Regions from separate parts of the Streptomyces sp. WP-1 genome, predicted to be linked through region 2. Evidence: riboswitches for the same ligand, from Rfam matches in the RefSeq annotation. Region 2 holds a riboswitch; each other region holds the start of a gene.
What was found. A riboswitch is a leader RNA that binds a small molecule or an ion and turns the genes downstream of it on or off. The one in region 2 is predicted to bind cobalamin.

Region 1 (5,761 bases), 4.9 Mb from region 2:
CACCTCGGCGGCAAGGTCCTGGTGCCGACCTCGCAGCACATCCGCACCCTGAACGCGGCGCGTCTCGCCGCCGACATCGCCGACGTGCCGAGCGTCGTCATCGCCCGCACCGACGCGCTCGCCGCCAACCTGCTCACCACCGACGTGGACGAGCGGGACGCCGAGTTCGTCACCGGCGAGCGCACGGCGGAGGGCTTCTACCGGGTGCGGCCCGGCATGGCGCCGGTGATCGCCCGCGGTCTGGCGTACGCGCCGTACGCCGATCTGCTCTGGGTGGAGACCGGCACCCCCGATCTCGCGCAGGCCCGTGAGTTCGCCGAGGCGATCCACGCCCGCCACCCGGACCAGATGCTCGCCTACAACTGCTCGCCGTCCTTCAACTGGAAGGCCGCGCTGGACGACGACCAGATCGCCAAGTTCCAGCGGGAGCTGGGCGCGATGGGCTACAAGTTCCAGTTCATCACCCTGGCCGGGTTCCACTCCCTCAACCACGGCATGTTCGACCTGGCCCGCGGCTACGCCGAGCACGGCATGACCGCCTATGTCGACCTCCAGGAGCGGGAGTTCGCCGCCCAGGCGCAGGGCTTCACCGCCGTCAGGCACCAGCGCGAGGTCGGCACCGGCTACTTCGACCTGGTCTCCACCGCCGTCAACCCCGCCTCCTCCACCACCGCGCTGGCCGGGTCGACGGAGGAAGAGCAGTTCCACTAGGCCGCCCGCCTCACCCGCAGGAGAGACCGATGTCCACCAGTGCACTGACCCACCGGGTCCGCGTGCTCGCGCCGTTCGGCGAGCGGCACGACGAGATCCTCACGCCCGCCGCCCTGGACTTCGTCGGGGCCCTCGTGGCCGCGTTCGGCGAGCGCCGCCAGGAGCTGATGAAGGAGCGGCGCCGGCAGGCCCTGCGGCTGGCCGCCGGCGCGCCGCTCGACTTCCCGATGGTCACCTCCGCCGTGCGCGCCGACCCCGGCTGGCGGGTCGCGCCGCCCGCGCCCGGTCTGACCGACCGCCGTGTGGAGATCACCGGCCCGCCGGACCGCCGTATGACGGTGAACGCGCTCAACTCCGGGGCCCAGGTGTGGATGGCCGACTTCGAGGACGCCACCGCGCCCACCTGGGGCAATGTCATCGGCGGCCAGCTGAGCCTGCTGGACGCCATCGAGCGGCGGATCGACTTCACCGCCGCGGACGGCCGAGAGTACCGGCTCGGCGAGCGGCTCGCCACGATCGTCGTACGCCCGCGTGGCTGGCACCTGGAGGAGGAGCACCTGGAGTACGACGGCCGGCCCGTGCCCGCGGCGCTGGTGGACTTCGGTCTCTACTTCTTCCACTGCGCCCAGCGGCAGATCGACGCCGGGTACGGCCCGTACTTCTATCTGCCCAAGCTGGAGAACCGGTACGAGGCGCGGCTGTGGAACGACGTCTTCGTGCACGCCCAGGAGCTGCTCAACATCCCCCGGGGCACCGTCCGCGCCACCGTGCTCATCGAGACGATCACAGCCGCGTTCGAGATGGAGGAGATCCTCCACGAGCTGCGCGAGCACAGCTCGGGGCTCAACGCGGGCCGCTGGGACTACCTGTTCAGCATCATCAAGACCTTCGGCCACCGCACCGACTTCCTGCTGCCGGACCGGGCGAAGGTCACCATGACGGCCCCGTTCATGCGGGCGTACACCGAACTCCTCGTGCGCACCTGCCACCAGCGGGGCGCGCATGCCATCGGCGGCATGGCGGCGCAGGTGCCGGGCGGCGAACCGGCCGCTCGCGAGGCCGCGTTGGCGACGGTCCGGCTGGACAAGGAGCGAGAGGCGGAGGACGGCTTCGACGGCTCCAGGGTGGCGCATCCGGGCCTGGTCCCGGTGTGCCGGGAGGTGTTCGACGGCGTCCTCGGCGGGCGGCCGCACCAACTGGACCGGCTGCGCGAGGACGTGGCGGTATCGGCGGCCGAGCTGCTGTCGGTGCGCCGGATCGCGGGACCGCCCACGGCGGAGGGGGTGCGCACCAATCTCCGGGTCGCGCTGCGCTACTTCGCCGCCTGGCTGGACGGCCGGGGTGCGGTCGCCCTGGACGGCCTCATGGAGGACGCGGCCACGGCGGAGATCGCCCGGGTGCAGATCTGGCAGTGGCTGCGGCACCGGGTGATCGAGCGGGAGACGGTGACGGAGCTGCTGGAGGAGGAGACGGCGGCGCTCGGCGCGGAGTATCCGTGGGCCCCCGTGGAGGACGTCCGCGCGCTGTTCGAACGCACCGCGCTCCAGGGAGAGTTGCCGCTGTTCTTCACACCGGACGCCTACGCCCGGCATCTCGTGCGGCGGGCGTCATGAGCGGGCGCTTCGCACGCGTCGGAGTGGTCGGCGGCGGCCGGATGGGCGCGGGCATCGCCGAGGTGTGCGCGCGGGCCGGTCTGGACACGGTGGTCTGCGAGGCCGACGCGGTGGCCGCCCGCGCGGCCCGGGACCGGGTGGCGGGCTCGCTCGAACAGGCGGTACGGCGGGGCAAGCTGGCCGAGACCGAGGCCCGGGACGCCCTCGCGCGCATCGTCTTCAGCGGCGGTCTCGACGAGTTGGCCGACCGGCAGCTCGTGATCGAGGCCGTGACCGAGAACGCGGACGCCAAGACCGAGGTGTTCGCCGCGCTCGACAAGATCGTGGCGGACCCGGCGGCGGTGCTGGCCACCAACACCTCGTCGCTGCCCGTGATGCGGCTCGGGATGGCCACCTCCCGCGCGGACCGGGTCGTCGGACTGCACTTCTTCAACCCGGTGCCGGTGCTGCCGCTGGTGGAGGTGGTCGCCTCGCTGCACACCTCGGCGCGGACCGTGACCGAGGTGGAGACCTTCGCCACCGAGGTGCTCGGCAAGACGGTCGTGCACGCCAAGGACCGGGCCGGCTTCGTCGTCAACGCGCTGCTGGTGCCGTACCTGCTGGCCGCGATCCGGATGGCGGAGTCCGGGTTCGCCTCGGCCGGTGACATCGACGCGGGGATGGAGCAGGGCTGCGCCCACCCGATGGGACCGCTGCGGCTCGCCGACCTGATCGGCCTCGACACCGTCGCCGCGATCGCGGAGTCGCTGTACGACGAGTTCCACGAACCCCTCTACGCCCCGCCCCCGCTGCTGCGGCGGATGGTCGAGGCGGGGCTGCTGGGCCGCAAGAGCGGCCGGGGGTTCCACGTGTACGGCCAGGGCTGAGGAGCCTGGTCCGGCCGGGCTGAGGGGCCCGGCCCGCGGTCACCGGCCGAGGGTCCGGACGACCGTGCGGAGGGAAGGGCGGGAAGCGCGTGTGCGGCGCTTCCCGCCCTCTGCCGTGCGGCGGCATCGCGGGCCACGGCGGCGCGGGCGGGCGACCACCTGGGCCCCGGAGTGCCAGGGGCGCGGGCCCGGCAAGCGGGCCGTCCGGGCCCTTCCGGAGCCGGGACGCGATCTGGTCCGGGGCCGTCCGTCTCGGCGCGCCATCCGAATGCTGGACTTGATCCACCACGCGAACCCTTCGGCCCGTAGGCTGGCGCGTGCAGCTGGTTCGCCCCGTCCGCCAGGCGGGAGCGTCGCAAGAGGGAACCCGGTGGGAATCCGGGACTGCCCCGCAGCGGTGAGCGGGAACGACCGCCGTCATACGCACTGGACCCGGTGAACAGGGTCTGGGAAGCGACGGCCAGTAGGTGTCCTCAGGTGATGAGGGCGTGCCCGCGAGTCCGAAGACCTGCCATCTGCCCGTGCGCGGGACGTCCCGTGCGCGGCATCCCGGTGACCTCGAGGGCGGGTCGGCGACACAGAACCGAACGGACGGCCATGGGCCGCTGCCGTACGGTCCGTCACCCCTTCGCGCTCTCGTCCCGTCCCCGGGATCTCAGGGATTCATCTCGCGAAGGAGATCTCCGTGACCACGAAGTCCGCAGCCGCGGCGGCACGGGCCACCGTGTACGGCTACCCCCGCCAGGGGGCGAACCGGGAACTGAAGAAGGCGATCGAGGGCTACTGGAAGGGCCGCGTCAGCGCTGACGAACTGCGGGCGACCGCAGCCGAGTTGCGCGGCACCGCCTGGCGCCGGCTCGCCGAGGCCGGTCTGCACGAGGTGCCGTCCGGCGACTTCTCGTACTACGACCATGTCCTGGACACCAGCGTCATGGTCGGCGCGATCCCCGACCGGCACCGGGCGGCCGTCGCCGCCGATCCGCTGGACGGCTACTTCGCGATGGCCCGCGGCACCCAGGAGGTGGCGCCGCTGGAGATGACCAAGTGGTTCGACACCAATTACCACTATCTGGTACCCGAGTTGGGGCCGGACACGGTGTTCACGGCCGACTCCGCCAAGCAGGTCGCGGAGCTGACCGAGGCCCTCGCCCTCGGGCTGAGCGCCCGCCCGGTGCTGGTGGGCCCGGTGACCTATCTGCTGCTGGCCAAGCCCGCGCCCGGGGTGCCCGCCGACTTCGAGCCGCTGACCCTGCTGGACCGGCTGCTGCCGGTGTACGCCGAGGTCCTCGCCGACCTGCGGGCGGCCGGCGCCGACTGGGTGCAGCTCGATGAGCCCGCCCTCGTCCAGGACCGCACCCCGGCCGAGCTGAACGCCGCCGAGCGCGCCTACCGCGATCTCGGCGCCCTCACCGACCGGCCCAGGCTGCTGGTGGCGTCCTACTTCGACCGGCTCGGCGAGGCCCTGCCGGTGCTCGCGAAGGCGCCGGTGGAGGGCCTGGCCCTGGACTTCACCGAGGCCGCCGCCCGGAACCTGGACGCGCTGGCCGCCGTCGGCGGGCTGCCCGGCAAGCGGCTGGTCGCGGGCGTCGTCAACGGCCGCAACGTCTGGGTCGACGACCTGGAGAAGTCCCTGGCCACCCTCGGCACCCTGCTGGGCCTGGCCGACCGGGTCGACGTCTCGGCCTCCTGCTCCCTGCTGCACGTCCCCCTCGACGCGGCCGCCGAGCACGACATCGACCCGCAGATCCGGCGCTGGCTCGCCTTCGCCGAGCAGAAGACGGCGGAACTCGCCACGCTGGCCAAGGGCCTCACCCTCGGCACGGACGCCATCGCCGCGGAGCTGTCCGCGAACCGGGCCGACCTCGCCTCCCGGGCCGGTTCCGCCCTCACCCACGACCCTGCCGTGCGCGCCCGCGCCGCCGCCGTCACCGAGGCCGATGCCCGCCGCTCCCAGCCGTACGCCGAGCGCGCCGCCGCCCAGCGCGCCCGGCTGGGGCTGCCCCTGCTGCCCACGACGACGATCGGCTCGTTCCCGCAGACCGGTGAACTGCGCGCCGCTCGCGCCGACTTGCGGGCGGGCCGGATCGACACCGCCGGGTACGAGGAGCGCGTGCGGGCCGAGATCCGGGAGGTGATCGCCTTCCAGGAGAAGGCCGGGCTCGACGTCCTGGTGCACGGCGAGGCCGAACGCAACGACATGGTCCAGTACTTCGCCGAACAGCTCACCGGCTACCTCGCCACCCAGCACGGCTGGGTCCAGTCGTACGGCACCCGGTACGTGCGGCCGCCGATCCTGGCCGGCGACATCTCCCGCCCCGGTCCGATGACGGTCCGCTGGACGTCGTACGCCCAGTCGCTCACGGACCGCCCGGTCAAGGGCATGCTCACCGGTCCGGTCACCATGCTCGCCTGGTCCTTCGTCCGCGACGACCAGCCCCTCGGGGACACCGCGCGGCAGGTCGCCCTCGCGCTGCGGGACGAGGTCGACGACCTTGAGCACGCGGGGACTTCGGTGATCCAGGTGGACGAGCCCGCGCTGCGCGAGACGCTGCCACTGCGCGCCGCCGACCG
Region 2 (5,761 bases):
CGAGCACGGGCCGGTGCTCGGCGGCCCTGCGGGCGAGCGCGTCGGCGAGGCCGCGCTCGCGCAGCCACCGCAGCGCCCGGACGGTGCCCCGGGTGCCGGGGACGACGACCAGGTCGGCGTCGGCCAGCTCCTCCGGGCGGTCCACGAACCGCACCACGACGCCGGGTTCGGCGGCGAGCGCGTCCACGTCGGTGAAGTTGGACATCAGCGGGATCGCGCACACGGCGACGCGCAGCACGTCCGCGCCGAGCGGGGGAGCGACGGCCGACTCCCGCACCGTGCCCCGCAGGGAGACGCGGAGGCCGTCCTCCTCGTCGATCCCGAGTCCGTGCCGGAACGGCAGCACGCCGTACGCCGGCCGCCCGGTGAGGCCCTTGAGCATGTCGAGGCCCGGCTCCAGCAGCGAGACGTCACCGCGGAACTTGTTCACCAGGAACCCGGCGACCAGTTCCTGGTCCTCGGGGGAGAGCAGGGCGACGGTGCCGAAGAAGGAGGCGAAGACGCCGCCGCGGTCGATGTCGCCGACGACGAGCACGGGCAGCCGGGCGCCGCGCGCGATCCCCATGTTGACGATGTCGGTGCGGCGCAGATTGATCTCGGCCGGGCTGCCCGCGCCCTCGCAGATCACCGCGTCGTACTGCCCGCGCAGCTCGGCCAGGCAGTCCAGCACCGTGCCCAGCAGCCGCTGCCGGCGCCCGCCGTGGTAGCCGCGCGCGCTCATCTCGCCCACCGGTTTGCCCAGCAGCACCACCTGGCTGCTCTGCTCGCCGCCCGGCTTGAGCAGCACGGGGTTCATCTGCGCGGTCGGCTCGATCCGGCACGCCTGGGCCTGCATGGCCTGCGCCCGGCCGATCTCGGCGCCCTCACGGGTGACGAAGGAGTTGAGGGACATGTTCTGCGCCTTGAACGGCGCGACCTTCACGCCCTGGCGCACCAGCCACCGGCAGATCCCGGCCGTCACGACGCTCTTGCCGGCGTCGGAGGTGGTGCCGGCGACGAGGAGACCACCGTTCACTTCCCGCGTCCCTTCGGTCCGTTGACGAAAAGGCGCGCGGCGAGTGTGGTGCCGAGCGCGAGCAGGCCGACGCGCCGGGAGAGCCGTACGGCCCGCCCGATGTCGGGGACTTGTACGGCCCGTCCGGCAGCGCCGTTGAGCACGGGCCGGTGTTCGACGCGGCCGCCGTAGGAGAGGGTGCCGCCCAGGCGGACGCCGAGGGCGCCCGCGAAGGACGCCTCCACGGGACCGGCGTTGGGGCTCGGATGGCGGCGGGCGTCCGCGCGCCAGGCCCGCAGGGCGCCGCGCGGATCGGGTCCGGCCGCGGCGGCGAGGACGGCGGTCAGCCGGGCCCCCGGCCAGCCGGCCACGTCGTCCAGGCGCGCGGACGCCCAGCCGAAGCGGCGGTACCGGGCGGACTTGTGACCCACCATCGCGTCCAGGGTGTTGACGGCCCGGAAGCCCAGCAGCCCCGGCACCCCGGCGGCCGCGCCCCACACCAGGGCGCCCACGACCGCGTCGGAGGTGTTCTCGGCGACCGACTCGACCACGGCCCGTGCGATCCCGTCGGCGTCCAGCGCCTGCGGGTCCCGGCCGCACAGATGCGGCAGCCGGGCGCGGGCCGTCTCGATGTCCCCGGCCGTCAGGGCGGCCCCGATGGCCTCGGCCTCGCGGGCGAGGGAGGTGCCGCCGACGACGGCCCAGGCGGCCGCGGCGGTCAGGGCGGCGGAGGCGGCGGGGGAGGGGCGTACGACGTGTGCGGCCAGCGCTCCGAGCGCGACGGCGCCACCGGCGCACACGGTGGTGTGCAGGGTGCCCCAGCCGCGGTGGTCGTGCCACAACGCGCCCTCGACAGCGGCGGCCGCACGTCCGAACGCGGCGACCGGGTGCCCGCGGCGGGGATCGCCGAGGAGGAGGTCGCCGAGAAGTCCGGCGGCGGCGCCGTACGCGTAACTGCGATCGGCGGCCATCGGCTCAGTCGGCCGTGGTCACCGTGGCGGTGGTCCTGGTACTGGTCCTTCGGCAGCCGGGCATGGCGATGTGTCCTCACTCAGGGTGTCCGCGCCCTGGTTCGACGTGATCGGCGGCGAGAGTTCCTGGCTACCCGGGGAGTTCTTCCCCGGTGACAGTGGCGGGACCGCGCCGGATTCGCACCGGCTTCCTCTCCTGCTGCCGTACATGGCGTGGGCAGTCCACCACGCCCCCGGAACGGCCGTCAACTTGCCGTTGACCTGCGGGAGTGTGCAGATTCCCACACCACGAGGGGTGGCCGGGCACGCGAGAGGCTCCCCTGCCGCGGGCGGCGGAGGGGAGCCTTCGGGAAACTGCCGGGACCCGGGACCGGGCCCCGGGCTCAGGACTTGGAGACGATGAGGAGGATGCCGTACGCCACCGCCGCCGCGCAGGCCGCGAAGCAGACGTAGGCGCCGGTGACGGCGAGCGTGGCGGAGCCGCCCTCGGCCGCGGCCTTCTCGCGCCGGGCCAGGCCGTTGACGCCGAGGGTGAACAGGACCACCAGGCCGACGGTGAACGCGAGGCTGACGCCGAAGACGGAGCCGATGGCCGCCCAGTCGATCTTCATGGGGTTGCTTCCTTGGTGAACGGGGCTCGGGGTCAGACGGTGGCGGCCGGCGGGGCCGCGGCGGCGGGGGCCGCCGGTCCGGCGGCCGGGGCCTGTGCGGGGGCCGGGATGGTGGCCGTGAGGTCCTCGGTGATCGTGCCGGCGGGCGGGGGGCTCACCGCGGCGATGGCGGTGGTCACCACGCCGGAGGGCTCCGCGGCCGGGTCGGCGACCACATTGGTGTGGTCGATGACCTCGCGCCGGGACAGCTTGTAGATCCAGGCGCTCGCGGCGACCAGGAAGACGGCGACCGCCGCGGTGCCCCCGTCACCGAGTTCGGTGACGGCCTCGGCGCCCGCGCCGACCAGCGCGGCGGCCGGCAGGGTGAGCACCCAGGCGACGGCCATCCGGGTCGCGGTGGACCAGCGGACCACACCGCCCTTGCGGCCGAGACCCGAGCCCATCACCGCGCCGGAGACGACATGGGTGGTGGAGAGGGAGAAGCCGAGGTGGGAGGAGGCCAGGATGGCGGTCGCGGCGCTGGTCTGCGCGGCGAAGCCCTGCCGGGGCTCCAGATCGGTCAGGCCCGTGCCCATGGTGCGGATGATGCGCCAGCCGCCGATGTAGGTGCCGAGCGCGATGGCGAGGCCCGCGGAGAGGATCACCCAGGTGGGAGGGTTGGAGCCGGGGGCGATGGCGCCGCCCGCGATCAGCGCGAGGGTGATGATGCCCATCGTCTTCTGCGCGTCGTTGGTGCCGTGCGCGAGGGAGACCAGCGCGGCGGAGGCGACCTGGCCGACGCGGAAGCCCTTGCGGGTGGCCTCGCCCTCGGTCCTGGTGCCGGCGCCGTAGGAGAGCCGGGTGGCCACCAGCGCGGCGATCCCCGCCACGACCGGCGCGGCGACCGCGGGCAGCAGCACCTTGGTGACCAGGACCCCGCCGTGCACGGCGCCGAATCCGGCGGAGGCGACGGCGGCGCCGATCAGACCGCCCATCAGGGCGTGCGAGGAACTGGAGGGCAGGCCCACCAGCCAGGTCAGCAGGTTCCAGAGGATCGCGCCGACCAGGGCGGCGAAGATGACCTCGGGGCGGATGCCGCTCTCGTCGACGAGTCCCTTGGAGATCGTGTTGGCGACCTCCACGGAGAGGAAGGCGCCCACCAGGTTGAGGGTGGCGGACATGGCTACCGCGAGCTTCGGCTTCATCGCGCCGGTGGAGATGGTGGTGGCCATCGCGTTCGCGGTGTCGTGGAAACCGTTCGTGAAATCAAACGCGAGTGCGGTGACCACCACAATCGCGAGGATCAGCGAGAAGCTTTCCATTTACCCAGACAATCATTCGAGGTCGTTGTCCGGATGAACGTAGGCAACCTGGGTGAACGGAAGATGAACTGGGGCGGGCAGGGTGGTGTCCGCGTCGGGGGTATGAGGCTCCGCTTCCGCTTCCGGAACCCCCGGTGCCCGTGCACCGCTTGGGTCGCCGGCCGTGGCGAAGGTCCGCAGCCTGCTGGAGCTGCCGTTGAAGAGATTCTGGTCACCCGGCAGCCGGCCGGAGGTGGCGTGCTGCCAGAAGGTCCAGTACTGCCAGCCGCCCGGCAGCCTGCCCGGGTCCGAGGAGCCGTGGCGGGCGACCCACAGGGGGTGGCGGGAGGCGAAGGCGTGGCTGTCGCCGGTGCACTGCCTCCACCAGTGGGCCGTGGTGTAGATCACGGGACGGCGGCCGGTCTCGCGGGCGATCTCGTCGCTGAACGACCAGATCCAGGCCGTCATGCGCTTCCAGCCCAGCCTGTAGCAGGGGTGCTTCGCACTGTACGGGTTGTACTCGATGTCCAGCGCGGGCGGCAGCGTCCAGCCGTCGGGCCGCCAGTCCCCGCCGTGCGCCACGAAGTACCGGGCCTGCGTGGCGCCGGAGGACTCGTCGGGCAGCGCGAAGTGGTAGGCGCCGCGGATCAGTCCCGCGTCGCGGGCGCCGTCGTACTGCTGGTGGAAATAGGGGTTGCGGTAGCCCGTGGACTCGGTCGCCTTGACGTAGACGAAGCGCGCCCCGCGGGCCCGCGCGGCCGGCCAGTCCACCGTCTTCTGGTGGGACGACACGTCGTGCCCCCTGGGCAGGCTCGCGACCCGCTCCGGGGGGCCGGCCGCGGCGGTGGCGGCGCAGGTGAGGGTGAGGGCCGCGGTGGTCGCGGCGAGGGCACCGGCGCGGCGGCGGAGGTGGGTGCGGTGACGGGCCATGAGCCGGCTCCCCGGGGGTGACGGACGACCAGGTCGCCCGGAGGGCAAGGAGCGCTCATTCAAGGGCCGGTGATCATTGAATCAGTGGAGATTCTTAGCGTTTGGCCGGATGTACACCCTTTTGGGGGTGCGGGAGTTCGGTCGGAAGTGCGGCGACCGGCCACCTGGTGTACAAGCGGCTGGCAGGATCGCGGGCATGACCTCCAAGCTGCGGGAGACGGGCCAGGAAGTGCGCGAGGAAGCGGCCGGGACATGGGCGGCGCTGGTGGCGACGGCGCGGCGGAGCGTCGCCGACGGGCTGGTCGTCGGCACCTCCGGCAATGTCTCCGCGCGCGTCGGGGACGTGGTGCTGGTCACCCCGTCGGGCGTGCCCTACGACCGGCTCACCCCGGACGACATCACCGGCGTGGACCTCACCGGCCGTCAGGTGCTCGGGACACTGGTGCCGACCAGCGAACTGCCCATGCACCTCGCCGTCTACCGCACCACCGACGCCCGCGCGATCGTCCACACCCACGCCGTGCACGCCACCGCGGTCTCCACGCTGGTGCCCGAGCTGCCGCTGGTGCACTACATGGCCGCCGCCCTCGGCGGACCGGTGCGCGTCGCGCCGTACGCCGCCTACGGCACCGACGAACTGGCCGCGCACATGCTCCAGGCCCTCGCCGGCCGCTCCGGCTGCCTCCTCCAGAACCACGGCACCCTCACCCACGGCGCCACCCTCGACCAGGCGTACGACCGCACCGCCCAGCTGGAGTGGATGTGCCGCCTCTGGCTGACCGCCTCCTCGGTGCCGGGCCTGACCCCGTCTCTGCTGACGGAGGCACAACTCGCCGAAGTCGGGGAACGCCTGAAGGGATACGGCCAACGGAGGTGACCCGTGTCCCGCAGCTTTTCGATCAGCTCCCCGATCAGTTCCCCGATCCGCGACCTGGCCTCGCTCCTTAACCTCTCGCCCCCTTCACCCCCCTCACC
Region 3 (5,761 bases), 4.9 Mb from region 2:
TGCAGTTGCAGGGCGCGGTCGGCGACCGCGTACCCGGTGTCGGTGGCGAACCGCTTCGCCATGGCGCACAGGTACGGCGCCTGCGGGTCCCCGGCGTCCAGGGCGCGGGCGGCCTGCTGGACCAGGGCGCGGGCGGCGGTCAGCTCGGTCGCCATGTCGGCGAGGCGGAAGCGCAGGGCCTGGGCGTCGAGGAGACGGGCGCCGAACGCCTCCCGGTCGGCGAGGTGGGCGAGGCTGCGGTCCAGGGCGCTGCGGGCGCCGCCGAGGGAGCAGGCGGCGATGCCGAGCCGGCCGCCGTTCAGGCCGTTCATCGCGATCCGGAAGCCCTCGCCCGCGCGGCCGAGGAGCCGGTCGGCGGGGATGCGGACGCCGTCCAGGACGACCTGGCGGGTGGGCTGGGCGTGCCAGCCCATCTTGCGTTCGTCCGGGCCGAACGAAATGCCGGGGTCGTCCTTGTCGACGAGGAACGCGGAGATGCCGCGGGCGCCGGATTCGCCGGTGCGGGCCATCACCACGTACACCTGGGCGGCGCCCGCGCCGGAGATGAACTGCTTGACGCCGGTGAGCACGTAGTGGCCGCCGTCGGGTACGGCGCGGGTGGTGAGGGCGGCCGCGTCGGAGCCGGCGCCGGGTTCGGTCAGGCAGTAGCTCGCGAGGTCGTCCATGGCGCACAGCCGGGGCAGCCACCGTTCGCGCTGGGCGTCGTCGCCGTAGCGGTCGATCATCCAGGCGACCATGTTGTGGATGGACAGGTATCCGGCGATGGCGGGGCAGCCGGAGGCCAGGGTCTCGAAGACGAGCACGCCGTCGGCCCGGGTGAGGGCGGAGCCGCCGTGCTGTTCGCGGACGTAGACGCCGCCGAGGCCGAGCCCCGCGGCCTTGCGCAGGACGTCGACGGGGAAGTGGTGGTCGCGGTCCCAGTCCAGGGCGTGCGGGGCGAGGTGGTCCTGGGCGAAGTCGAGGGTGGTCTCGACGAGGGCTCGCTGGTCCTCGGTGAGCAGGGTGGTGGTCATACGGCGCTCAGCCCATCGTGGGGATCGTGAAGGAGGCACCCTCGCGGCGGCCGGCGGGCCAGCGGGAGGTGACGGTCTTGGTGCGGGTGCAGAAGCGGATCGCGTCCGGGCCGTGCTGGCCGAGGTCGCCGAAGCCGGAGCGCTTCCAGCCGCCGAAGGTGTGGTGGGCGACGGGCACCGGGATGGGCACGTTCACGCCGACCATGCCGGTGTCCACCCGCCGGGTGAAGTCGCGGGCGGTGTCCCCGTCGCGGGTGAAGATCGCGACGCCGTTGCCGTAAAGATGCTCGCTGGGCAGGCGCAGGGCCTCCTCGTAGTCGGCCGCGCGGACGACCGAGAGGACCGGGCCGAAGATCTCCTCCTGGTGGATCCGCATGTCCGGGGTGACCCGGTCGAAGAGCGAGGCCCCGGCGAAGAAGCCCCTCTCGTGGCCGGGGAGCACGAAGTCCCGTCCGTCCACGACAAGTTCGGCGCCCTCCCGGACCCCGAGGTCGACGTACTCGCGGACCCGGCGCAGGGCCTCGGGGGCGACCAGCGGGCCGAAGTCGGCCTCGGGGTCGTCGCTGCGGCCGATACGCAGGGCGGCGATGCGTTCGGCGAGCCGGGCGACGAGGGCGTCGGCGGTGGCCTCGCCGACCGGCACGGCGACCGAGATGGCCATGCAGCGTTCACCGGCCGAGCCGTACCCGGCGCCGATCAGCGCGTCGACCGCCTGGTCCAGGTCGGCGTCCGGCATCACGACGAGGTGGTTCTTGGCGCCGCCGAAGCACTGGGCGCGCTTGCCGTGGGCGGCGGCGGTGGCGTACACGTGCGCGGCGACGGGGGTGGAACCGACGAAGCCGAGGGCGGCGACGCGCGGGTCTTCGAGGAGGGTGTCCACGGCGTCCCGGGCGCCGTTGACGACAGTGAGCACGCCGGGCGGCAGGCCCGCCTCCAGGAAGAGTTCGGCGAGCCGCAGCGGCACGGAGGGGTTGCGCTCGGAGGGCTTGAGGACGAAGGCGTTGCCGCAGGCCAGCGCGGGTGCGGCCTGCCAGAGCGGGATCATGGCGGGGAAGTTGAACGGCGTGATGCCCGCGATGACACCGAGGGGTGCGCGCAGCGAGTGCACATCGATGCCGGTGCCCGCGTTGTCGCTGAACTCGCCCTTGAGCAGATGCGGGATGCCGGCGGCGAACTCCACGACGTCCAGGCCGCGCCGAAGGTCGCCGTGGGCGTCGGCGACGGTCTTGCCGTGCTCGGCCGACAGCAGCCGGGCCAGCGCGTCCTTCTCCTGCTCGGCGAGCTGGAGGAAGCGCAGCAGGACGCGGGCGCGGCGCTGCGGGTTCCACTCGGCCCAGGCGCGCTGCGCCTCGGCGGCGGAGGCGATCGCCGCCGTGGTCTCGGCGCGGTCGGCGAGCGGTACGAGGGCCTGGACCTCGCCGGTGTTGGGGTCGTACACCTCGCCGTGGGCCCCGGAGGTGCCCGGGACGTGCTTGCCGTCGACGAAATGGGTCAACTCGCGTACGACAGAGGGGGCTTGGGGACGGATCATGGCTGCCTGCTCTCGTCAGGGGGTGATCCGGGACGGCGCGCGGCGGCGGCACACGGCCCAGGTGCGCGGGAGCGCGTGCGGGTGTGCCGGGGCGGCGCGAGAGACGCGGTGGCGGGACGAGCCCTCAGACCGGTACGGCGGGGTTGCCGCGCGGGAGGGGCCCGCGTCGGCTCGCGCCGGGGTCATGGGTGCGCGGGGGTGCCATGCGTGTCGGCTCCATCCTCGTGGACAACACGGAACATCCCGCGGCCGGTATCCTGACTCCCGGATCAGCGCGCGCCGTCCGCCTTCCCGACATCCAGCTCGTCAGTGGCGTATCCGTCGACGGCGTACTCCCCGGTCACAGTGGCGGGACCGTGCCGGATTCACACCGGCTTCCCTGCACCGCGGGCCTTCTCCCCCGAATATATAGTTGGACGTCCTAGTAAATCCAGTGTCCCCGTGGATCGGGCGCGTCTTCACGCCACGCCGTCCGCGCCCTTCGCGGGCCGGTCGCGGGGCCGGGCCGGGCGGAGCTGCCCGCCGTACGGGCCGGTCGGATCCGGGTGCGGGACGGGCCGTCGTACCACAACCGGCCGGGGTCACGGGTGGTGAAGGCGGGCCAGAACTACGGCTGTTCTCCCGGCCCGTGGCCCTCAGGAGTTCGCCGCACGCCCCGGCGGTGTGAAGGCGTACAGCCCGAGGATCTCCGGCAGCGGCGCCACGCCCGGCCCCCCGGACCGTACCCAGGTGATGACGTCCTCGGTCGCCTCCGGGTCGTTGACGAGCCCCAGCCAGACCGGGCGGGCGCCGGCGGACCGGCCGGCGGTGGAGGGCTGGACGACGATGACGTTGGCCTGGTCGCACACGTCGAGGCAGTCGGAGATCCGCGTGGGCACCTCCGCCTCCAGCCGGGCGGTCTGCGCCGCGTGGTCGACGCCGGTCACCTTCGGGGTGCCGCAGCAGCAGTCACGGCACACGACGACACGGCACGGGACCGATCCGGCCACTTCTACCCCCCGGAGTTCCGACTCGACCTGGCGATCATCATCTCATCGACTGGCGGGGTGACCAGCCCGGCGGCCCGAACACATATCCGACCCGGTCCCGCCACCGCACCGCCGCCCGGACGTCGCGCCAGGCGGCCGCGTACTCGTGGAAGGCCACCCACGCCAGGTTGTACGTGCCGATGTTCTTCGTCAGGCCGTACACCACCCGCTCCCCCTCCGGCTCGAACGTGCGGAACAGCCGGTCCCAGACGATGAGGATGCCGCCGTAATTGCGGTCCAGGTAGACCTGGTTGGAGCCGTGGTGGACGCGGTGGTGGGAGGGCGTGTTGAAGAACCACTCGACGGGGCGCCACAGCCTGTCCACCCGCTCGGTGTGCAGGAAGAACTGGTAGACGAGGCTGACCGCCTGCTGGACCAGGATCATCCACGGCGGCACGCCGAGCAGCGCCAGCGGCAGCCAGAACGGCAGGCCGGTCATCGGCGTCCAGGTCTGGCGCAGCGCGGTGGACAGGTTGTAGCGCAGGCTGGAGTGGTGGACCACATGGCTCGCCCACAGCACCCGTACCCGGTGGTGGGCCCGGTGGTAGGCGTAGTAGGCGAGGTCGTCGCCGAAGAACAGCAGCAGCCAGGTCCAGCCGGAGGACGGCGGCAGATGCCAGGGGACGGCGGTGTACGCGGCGGCGTAGACCACGATCGTCGCGGCCTTCCACGGCACCGCGATGACCTGGCTGCCCGCGCCCATGGACATGCTGGTGACGGTGTCGCGCAGCTCGTACCCGCGCTCGTCGTCGTCCGGCAGGAAGCGGTACGACAGCGCCTCCACGACGACCAGCAGCACGAACGCCGGGATCGCGTAGACCACGGCGGGGATCACCGGCGGGCCCCCTTCCGGGTGCGGGGCGCGGCGGGCACGCCGCGGGTCAGCAGTTCGCGGGCCAGTCGCTCGGCCGCCTGCGCCTCGCGGGCCGTGATGTGCCCGGCGAGGCGCCGGTGGGCCTCGACGTCGAGGATCTCGCCCGCGCCGAGGTCGGCGGGCACGTCGGCGACCGGGATCAGGCCGTCGACCAGGCTGTTGAAGGCCAGCAGGTAGGCGATGTTCCCGGAGCCCTCCACGATCAGCCGCCACCAGGCGATGTAGGTCTCGTCCAGGTCGGCCAGATCGGGACCGGCCTGCGCGTGCGCCTCGACGGCCGCGGCGATCTCGGCGGCGGCCCGCGCGGAGCAGCGCAGCGCGCACAGCCGGGCGGCGTCCGCGCCGATACAGGCCCGCATCTCCAGGGCGTCGCGGGCGATGTCCTGCACGGTGGGCCCGCTGTCGGCGGCGGCGATGCCCACGGCGAGTTCCAGACCGGCGGTGCGCCGCCAGTCCAGCACCTGGGTACGGCCGCCGTGGCTGACCTCGACCAGCCGGGCCTGCTGGAGGCGTTTGACGGCCTCCCGTACGGCGTGCCGGTTCACCCCGAACTCGGCCGCCAGTTCCCGCTCGGCGGTGAGCGCGCCGCCCGCCGGCAGCGCCCCGCCGAGAATCCTGTCGCGCAGCAGGGCGAAGAGCTGGTCGGAGACCGCCTCGCGCCGTATGTGTCCCTCGGTCATGGCGATCAGGGTGGACGCGGTTCGTACAGTGGTCAACTGGTTGGACCAGTTTTTCTCCGCGGGCCCGCGCGGATGTCGGTGTTCGTCCGGATCCGTCAAGCCGCTCTCCGGCAGCGGGCGTTGGTGCGCCGCCTCCCGGCCGTCGTCCGGGTGGCCGTGCGAGCGCCGGGGTCTCACCCCATGCTGGACGTGAGGGGGCGGTACGGCGGAGGAGGAAGTGGTTGAGATGCAGACCGTTGTCGACCTCACGCGCTGCCAGGGCTACGCACAGTGCGTGTTCCTCGCGCCGGACGTGTTCCGGCTGCACGGCGAGGAGAGCCTGCTGTACGCCCCGGCCGTCCCCGACGATCAGGTCGAACGGGTCCGCGAGGCCGCGGCGGCCTGCCCGGTGCAGGCCATCCTCCTCGGGGAAGAGGTGAACGACGGTGCCCGATGACCTCACGGACGGCCGGATCGTCGTCGTGGGCGCCTCGCTGGCCGGGCTGCGGGCCGCGGAGGCGCTGCGCGAGCAGGGTTTCACCGGCTCCCTGACCGTCGTCGGGGACGAGCCCCATCCGCCGTACGACCGCCCGCCGCTGTCCAAGCAGGTGCTGCTGGGCGTCGCACCGGCCGACTCCACCGGGCTGCCGACGCGC
Region 4 (5,761 bases), 5.7 Mb from region 2:
CCCACCTCCACGGGCTCGCTCTCGCCGGTGACCAGGGACAGATCCACGGCGGAGGTGCCCCGCACCACCCGTCCGTCGGTCGCGACCCGCTCCCCCGGGCGCACCACGAAGGTCTGCCCCACCCGCAGCCGCTCGATCGGGATCGACCGCTCGCCGGACTCGTCCCGTACCGACACCTTCTTGGCCGCCAGTTCGGCGAGCGACCGCAGCGCCGCCCCGGTCCCCCGCCGGGCCCGCCCCTCCAGGAACCGCCCGGTCAGCACGAACAGCGGGACGCTCACGGCCGCTTCCAGATACAGGTGCGCCATGCCGTCCGACGCTGCGGGCAGGAGGCTGAACGACATCCGCGTCCCGGGCCGGCCCGCCCCGCCGAAGAACAGCGCGTACGCCGACCACGCGAACGACGCGACGGTCCCCAGCGAGACCAGGGTGTCCATCGTGGCCGTCGAGTGGCGCAGGCCCCGCAGCGCCCTGACGTGGAACGGCCAGGCGCTCCATACGGCCACCGGGGCGGCCAGCACGAAGCACAGCCACTGCCAATCACGGAACTGCAGGGCCGGCACCATCGAGAGCACCAGCACCGGTACGGCCAGCAGCGCGGTGACCGTGATCCGTTCCCGCTCGCGCCGGTCCGCGGCCTCCTCCTCGTCCGGCGCCTCGGGGCCCTCGTCGTCCTCGCTCACCGGCAACGCGGCCTGGTACCCGGCCTGTTCGACCGCGGCGACGAGGCTGTCGGGCGCGGTGTCGGCCGGGTGGCTGACCCGGGCGAGTCCCGTGGCGAGGTTGACCGTGGCCGTGACGCCCGCCAGCTTGCCGAGTTTCCTCTCCACGCGCCGGACACAGGCCGCGCAGGTCATCCCGCCGACGGTGATGTCCGTGACGACGCGTTCCGCCGCCGGTTCGAGAGCGGTCACTCACCGCTCCCATGGCTCATCCCGGGCATGTCGCCATTGCCACCGCCGCCCCCGCCGTCCCCGCCACTCCCGCCGCTCCCGGTGCCGTGCATGCCGGGCGCCACCGGCCCGACCGCCGCGCCGACGGCGTAGGACGCCGCGAACAGCAGCATCAGCAGGAGCAGGAATCCACAGAGCGCGGGAGGCGGCAGCAGCTTGCCACGGGTCGTACCGGGGGAGCGGGGTGACAACGGAATATCGGCCATGCCCGACCTTCCTGGTCCCATCGGACCGTCGTGCGAGAGATGGCGGTGGAAGCCGTACCGTCGCAGTAGTCGGACCGGTGGAGCGTCGAGTTCCGGGACGTGATCGTGACGTACGCCATAACGGCCGCACCGGCGGCACGCATCGGCGACGTCGGCAGCTCACGGAAGTCCGCGACGCGGCCGCAGCGTCAGCCGCCCTCGCCGAGCCGGCCCGCCCACCTCTCCTCCACCCTGGCCAGCCGCCAGTACGCCAGCGCCGCCGCCCACACGACCACGAACAGGCCGACGATGACGTACCCCACGTTGTCCAGGTCCAGTCCGGCGATCCAGCCGGTCACCGCGTCGCTCAGATCGAGCTTCTCGCGCAGCACCCCGACCAGTTCGATGGTGCCGATCAGAAAGGCGACCGCGATGGACAGGCCGGTGATGGTCAGGTTGTAGAACACCTTGCGCACCGGGTTGGAGAACGCCCACTGGTAGGCGAAGTTCATGAAGGTGCCGTCGAGCGTGTCGAACAGGCTCATCCCCGCCGCGAACAGCAGCGGCAGGCACAGGATCGCGTACCACGGGAGCCCGGCCGCGGCGCCGCTGCCCGCCATCACCATCAGGGTGACCTCGGTCGCGGTGTCGAAGCCGATCCCGAACAGGAAGCCCAGCGGGAACATCTGCCCGGGCCGGGTGATCGACCTGGTGAAGCGGCCCAGGATCCGGTTCATGAACCCCCGGGAATCCAGGTGCTGTTCCAGGGCGGCCTCGTCGTACCTGCCCGCTCGCATCGCCCGGAACACCCGCACGATGCCCGCGAGCGCCACCAGGTTGAGGGCCGCGATGAGGTACAGGAAGGTCCCGGAGACGGTGGTGCCGACGACACCGAGGGTCTGGTGGGTACGGGAGTCGTCGTCGAGCAGGATCCCGGCGAGCTGTGCGCCGCCCGCGACCAGGGCCGCCATGGCGACCACCACGCTGGAATGGCCGAGCGCGAACCAGAAGCCGACCGACACCGGCCGCTTGCCGTCGGCCATCAGCTTGCGGGTGGTGTTGTCGATCGCGGCGATGTGATCGGCGTCGAACGCGTGCCGCATGCCCAGCGTGTACGCGGTCACGCCGAGGCCGATCCCGAACGCCTTGGAGCCGACCTCGTAGTGCCCGGGCACGACCAGCAGGAACAGGATGCCGAACGCCACAACGTGCAGGGCGGCGATCACCACCAGCAGCCCGGCGGTCCGCACGGAGTCCTCGCGCCGCCAGCGAAAACGGGTCGGCTCTGCGGACAGGGTCATGGGGTCACGCTCCAGCACCTCGTGGATCAGCTCGTGAAGTGCCGTGGCCGGTCTCCTGGCTTACGGGTGCTCGCGTGTCCGTCCCGGCCTTCCCGTCCGCCGGGCGGCGAACAGTGACCGTGCACGACGTGGGACGGATACTCCCCGATCACAGTGGCGAGGGCCGCTCCGGCATGAGCCCCGCTGAGGGCTGTCACCGGTCTTCCCGAACACCACGGCCCGCCCACCGTAGGACCGACCACCCCCTTCCGCACAACCGGACGGTCCCCCAGGTATCCAAGATCACATCGGACCGCCGCCAGGAGGTCTCCGGCGCGTCCTCACTCGCGCGGCACCACCACGAGCAGCACCACCAACGCGATCAGCGGCGCGCCGCCGACCGACGCCAGGGTGATCTTCGCCGCGCTGTACGGCCGTTCGCCGAGGACCCCGCCGGTGCGGGCGTCGACCATGACGGGCCGGACCTTGCCGACGTGGAGGTAGGCCAGGAACCAGACGGGCAGCAGCACCAGTTGCAGTATGGGCAGGGCAGCGCGTACGTCCCGGGCGCGTCCTCACTCGGCGTCGCGCATAGTCACCGGGTTCTGGGTGCCCCACTTGAAGTCGGTGAACTGCCAGGTGGTGACGGAGCAGACCTCGGCCTTGAACGGCGACTCGAAGCGGACGGGAGTCAAGATTTTTGCCAATCTTGAGGCAACCATTTGATGATGCGGAGGTTCTGACGTCTCGCGTGCCGCAATCGACGGGAGAGACGAGATGGAGAGACGAGATGAAGCCTCGCACGGCGCCGACCCACCGGCACCGGCGCTCCGTGTCCGCCTGGGCTCCGACAGCGGTGCTGCTCCTGGCCATGACGACGTCCTGCGCCGGCCCCGGGCCGGTGGGCGGCCACGCGGCCGCGAAGCCCGGCGCGGCGGGAGTGGGTGACCGGCTGTTCCCGACGCTCGGCAACGGCGGCTACGACGTGACGCATTACGGGCTGACGCTGGATTACACACCGCAGACCAATCACCTGAAGGGCACGGCGGTCATCACGGCGCGGGCCACCCAGGACCTGAGCCGCTTCGACCTCGACCTGTCGGGCCTGCGGGTACGCACCGCGACGGTGCAGGGGTCGAAAGCCCAATTCTCCCGTTCGGGTGACGAGTTGGTCGTCACACCGGCGAAGACATTGAAGAACGACGAGATCTTCAAGACGGTCGTCACGTACGACGGCACCCCGCGAACGATCAAAGGCGACGACGGAGGTCTCGAAGGCTGGATCGAGACCGATGACGGCTCGACCGCCCTGGGCCAGCCGACCGGCTCCATGACCTGGTTCCCCGGTAACCATCACCCCTCGGACAAGGCCACGTTCGACATATGGGTCACCGTGCCCAGGGACGAGGACGGCGACTTCTACGACGCGGTGGGCAACGGCGAGCTGATCGCGGAGGAGGACAAGGGCGGGTCGATGACACGGCACTGGCGTACTGCGGAGCCCATGGCCGGCTACCTCGCCCATGTCTCCGTCGGCTACTTCGAGATTCACAAGGGCCGGACACACGACCGCCTGCCCGTCTACGTCGCCGTCGACCCGGACGAGTCCGCAGACGCCGGCGACGTCCCGCACCTGGTGCCCGAGATCGTCGACTGGGCGGACGGGCTCTTCGGCCCCTACCCCTTCTCCTCGACCGGCGCCGTCGTCGACCATCTGCCCGAACTCGGCTATGCCCTGGAGACCCAGACCAAGCCCTACTTCGCCGGGGCTCCCGACGAGGCCCTGCTCGTCCACGAGTTGGCGCACCAGTGGTTCGGCAACTCGGTGACCCCGCGAACGTGGCAGGACATGTGGCTCAGCGAGGGAATGGCCACCTACGCGGAGTGGCTGTGGGAGGAGAAGCGGGGCGGCAGGAGCACCGACGAGATCTTCGAGGACTTCTACGACGGCACGGACGACGAGGCCGAGGGCATCTGGGCCTTCCCGCCCGCCGCTCCGCCCAGCGGTGGGCGTGTTTCCGACCCGCCCGTCTACGGCCGCGGCGCCATGGTCGTACACAAGGTGCGCAAGGCCGTCGGCGACGACGTCTTCTTCGACATACTCCGCACCTGGACGCGACAGCACCGGCACGGCAACGCCGGCACCCGGCAGTTCGTCACCCTGTGCGAGAACGCGTCCGGGAAGGACTTGACCGAACTCTTCGACACCTGGCTCTTCGACAAGGGGAAGCCGTCCCGGATGTGAGGAGAACGATCCGGTGCGGGAAGGCTTTTCCCCAGCGGGTACCGCACCCGAAAAGCGTTCGTCGCCGGTCATGGGAGCACGAGCGCGGTACGTGGTGGTCGAGAACGGCGCCTGGCAGCGGTACTACTCGCACCGGACCGCCAACCAGGCGGTCAGCGATCTGCTGCCCCGGCCTGATCGACCTGCTCCTCCCGTCAACGGCCTCCGCGCCCCGTCGCCCGGCATGAACCCGCTCCTCGCCGGGGCGGAGGCCGACCGACCACCGCCCCCTCGGCTCCCCGTGGACGGGGCAGGACGCGGTGTGTCAGGCCTCGGTCCGCTCCCCCCTCCCCCGGGCCCGCGCCTGCCGGTACGCCTGCGCCCGGGCGAGGTAGTTGCGGTGCTCCTGCTCCTGGTCCGGCGGGAGGTCCGGCTCGTCGGTGGTGGCGAAGAACTGCACCAGGGCGTCGTTGGAGCTCGCGGCCAGTTCCCCGGAGCGGGCGAACATGGCCGACTCGTAATCGGCGACCGCCTCGTCGAGACCGGCCGCCGGATCGGGGCCGACCGCCCGGCGGACGGCGTGCGCGAGTTCCGCGCCGTCCAGCATCGCGAGGTTGGCACCGTGACCGCCGAAGGGCGCCATCAGGTGGGCCGCGTCCCCGATCAGTGTGACGCCGGGGACGTGTTCCCAGGTGAGCGGGGCGGGCAGCGCCCAGAAGGACCGCGGGACGTAGTCGCCGTCGTTCCGGACGATCAACTCGCGCATGGCCGACGACCAGTGGCCGAACTCCCGTACGAGATGGGCACGGATGCTCTCCCGGTCGGTGAGGTCCACCCCGGCCGCGACATGCCAGTCCGGTGCGGCGCGGAAGGCGATGTAGCCGCGGACCACGCCGTCGCCGTTGCGCTGGAGGATCACCGCGCGGCCGTCGTTGTCGTTGGAGAACATGTGGCCGTCTCCGACGATCTTGGCGACCTCGGGGTGGCGTGAGTCGACCTCGTCGAACCGGGCGTCCAGGAAGCACACCCCGAGGTGCCGCGGGGCCGCCTCGCTGACCAGGGGGCGGACCTTCGACCACGCCCCGTCGGCGCCGATCACCAGATCGGCCTCCGCGGTGG

Region 1: another riboswitch for cobalamin. It lies ahead of metE (5-methyltetrahydropteroyltriglutamate--homocysteine S-methyltransferase); the one in region 2 lies ahead of QHG49_RS26890 (cobalamin biosynthesis protein).
Region 3: another riboswitch for cobalamin. It lies ahead of QHG49_RS04890 (CoA-acylating methylmalonate-semialdehyde dehydrogenase); the one in region 2 lies ahead of QHG49_RS26890 (cobalamin biosynthesis protein).
Region 4: another riboswitch for cobalamin. It lies ahead of QHG49_RS01260 (HoxN/HupN/NixA family nickel/cobalt transporter); the one in region 2 lies ahead of QHG49_RS26890 (cobalamin biosynthesis protein).

Annotation. Positions count from the first base shown of each region.
Region 1 is NZ_CP123923.1:1,162,273-1,168,033, forward strand. It holds gene aceA (isocitrate lyase) at 1-711, shown strand, start outside; gene aceB (malate synthase A) at 741-2,324, shown strand; gene QHG49_RS04810 (3-hydroxybutyryl-CoA dehydrogenase) at 2,321-3,190, shown strand; cobalamin riboswitch at 3,513-3,707, shown strand; gene metE (5-methyltetrahydropteroyltriglutamate--homocysteine S-methyltransferase) at 3,876-5,761, shown strand, end outside.
Region 2 is NZ_CP123923.1:6,084,773-6,090,533, forward strand. It holds gene QHG49_RS26885 (cobyric acid synthase) at 1-1,015, opposite strand, end outside; gene QHG49_RS26890 (cobalamin biosynthesis protein) at 1,012-1,965, opposite strand; cobalamin riboswitch at 2,065-2,208, opposite strand; gene QHG49_RS26895 (hypothetical protein) at 2,349-2,576, opposite strand; gene QHG49_RS26900 (inorganic phosphate transporter) at 2,609-3,877, opposite strand; partial or broken gene QHG49_RS26905 (lysozyme) at 4,043-4,786, opposite strand; gene QHG49_RS26910 (class II aldolase/adducin family protein) at 4,983-5,663, shown strand.
Region 3 is NZ_CP123923.1:1,180,476-1,186,236, forward strand. It holds gene QHG49_RS04885 (acyl-CoA dehydrogenase family protein) at 1-1,013, opposite strand, end outside; gene QHG49_RS04890 (CoA-acylating methylmalonate-semialdehyde dehydrogenase) at 1,021-2,544, opposite strand; cobalamin riboswitch at 2,774-2,955, opposite strand; gene QHG49_RS04895 (hypothetical protein) at 3,180-3,533, opposite strand; gene QHG49_RS04900 (sterol desaturase family protein) at 3,571-4,407, opposite strand; gene QHG49_RS04905 (FadR/GntR family transcriptional regulator) at 4,404-5,126, opposite strand; gene QHG49_RS04910 (ferredoxin) at 5,353-5,562, shown strand; gene QHG49_RS04915 (NAD(P)/FAD-dependent oxidoreductase) at 5,552-5,761, shown strand, end outside.
Region 4 is NZ_CP123923.1:386,807-392,567, forward strand. It holds gene QHG49_RS01250 (cation-translocating P-type ATPase) at 1-914, opposite strand, end outside; gene QHG49_RS01255 (hypothetical protein) at 911-1,159, opposite strand; gene QHG49_RS01260 (HoxN/HupN/NixA family nickel/cobalt transporter) at 1,348-2,439, opposite strand; cobalamin riboswitch at 2,467-2,671, opposite strand; gene QHG49_RS01265 (hypothetical protein) at 2,760-2,948, opposite strand; gene QHG49_RS01270 (SPFH domain-containing protein) at 2,994-3,113, opposite strand; gene QHG49_RS01275 (M1 family metallopeptidase) at 3,209-4,663, shown strand; gene QHG49_RS01280 (NAD(P)/FAD-dependent oxidoreductase) at 4,968-5,761, opposite strand, start outside.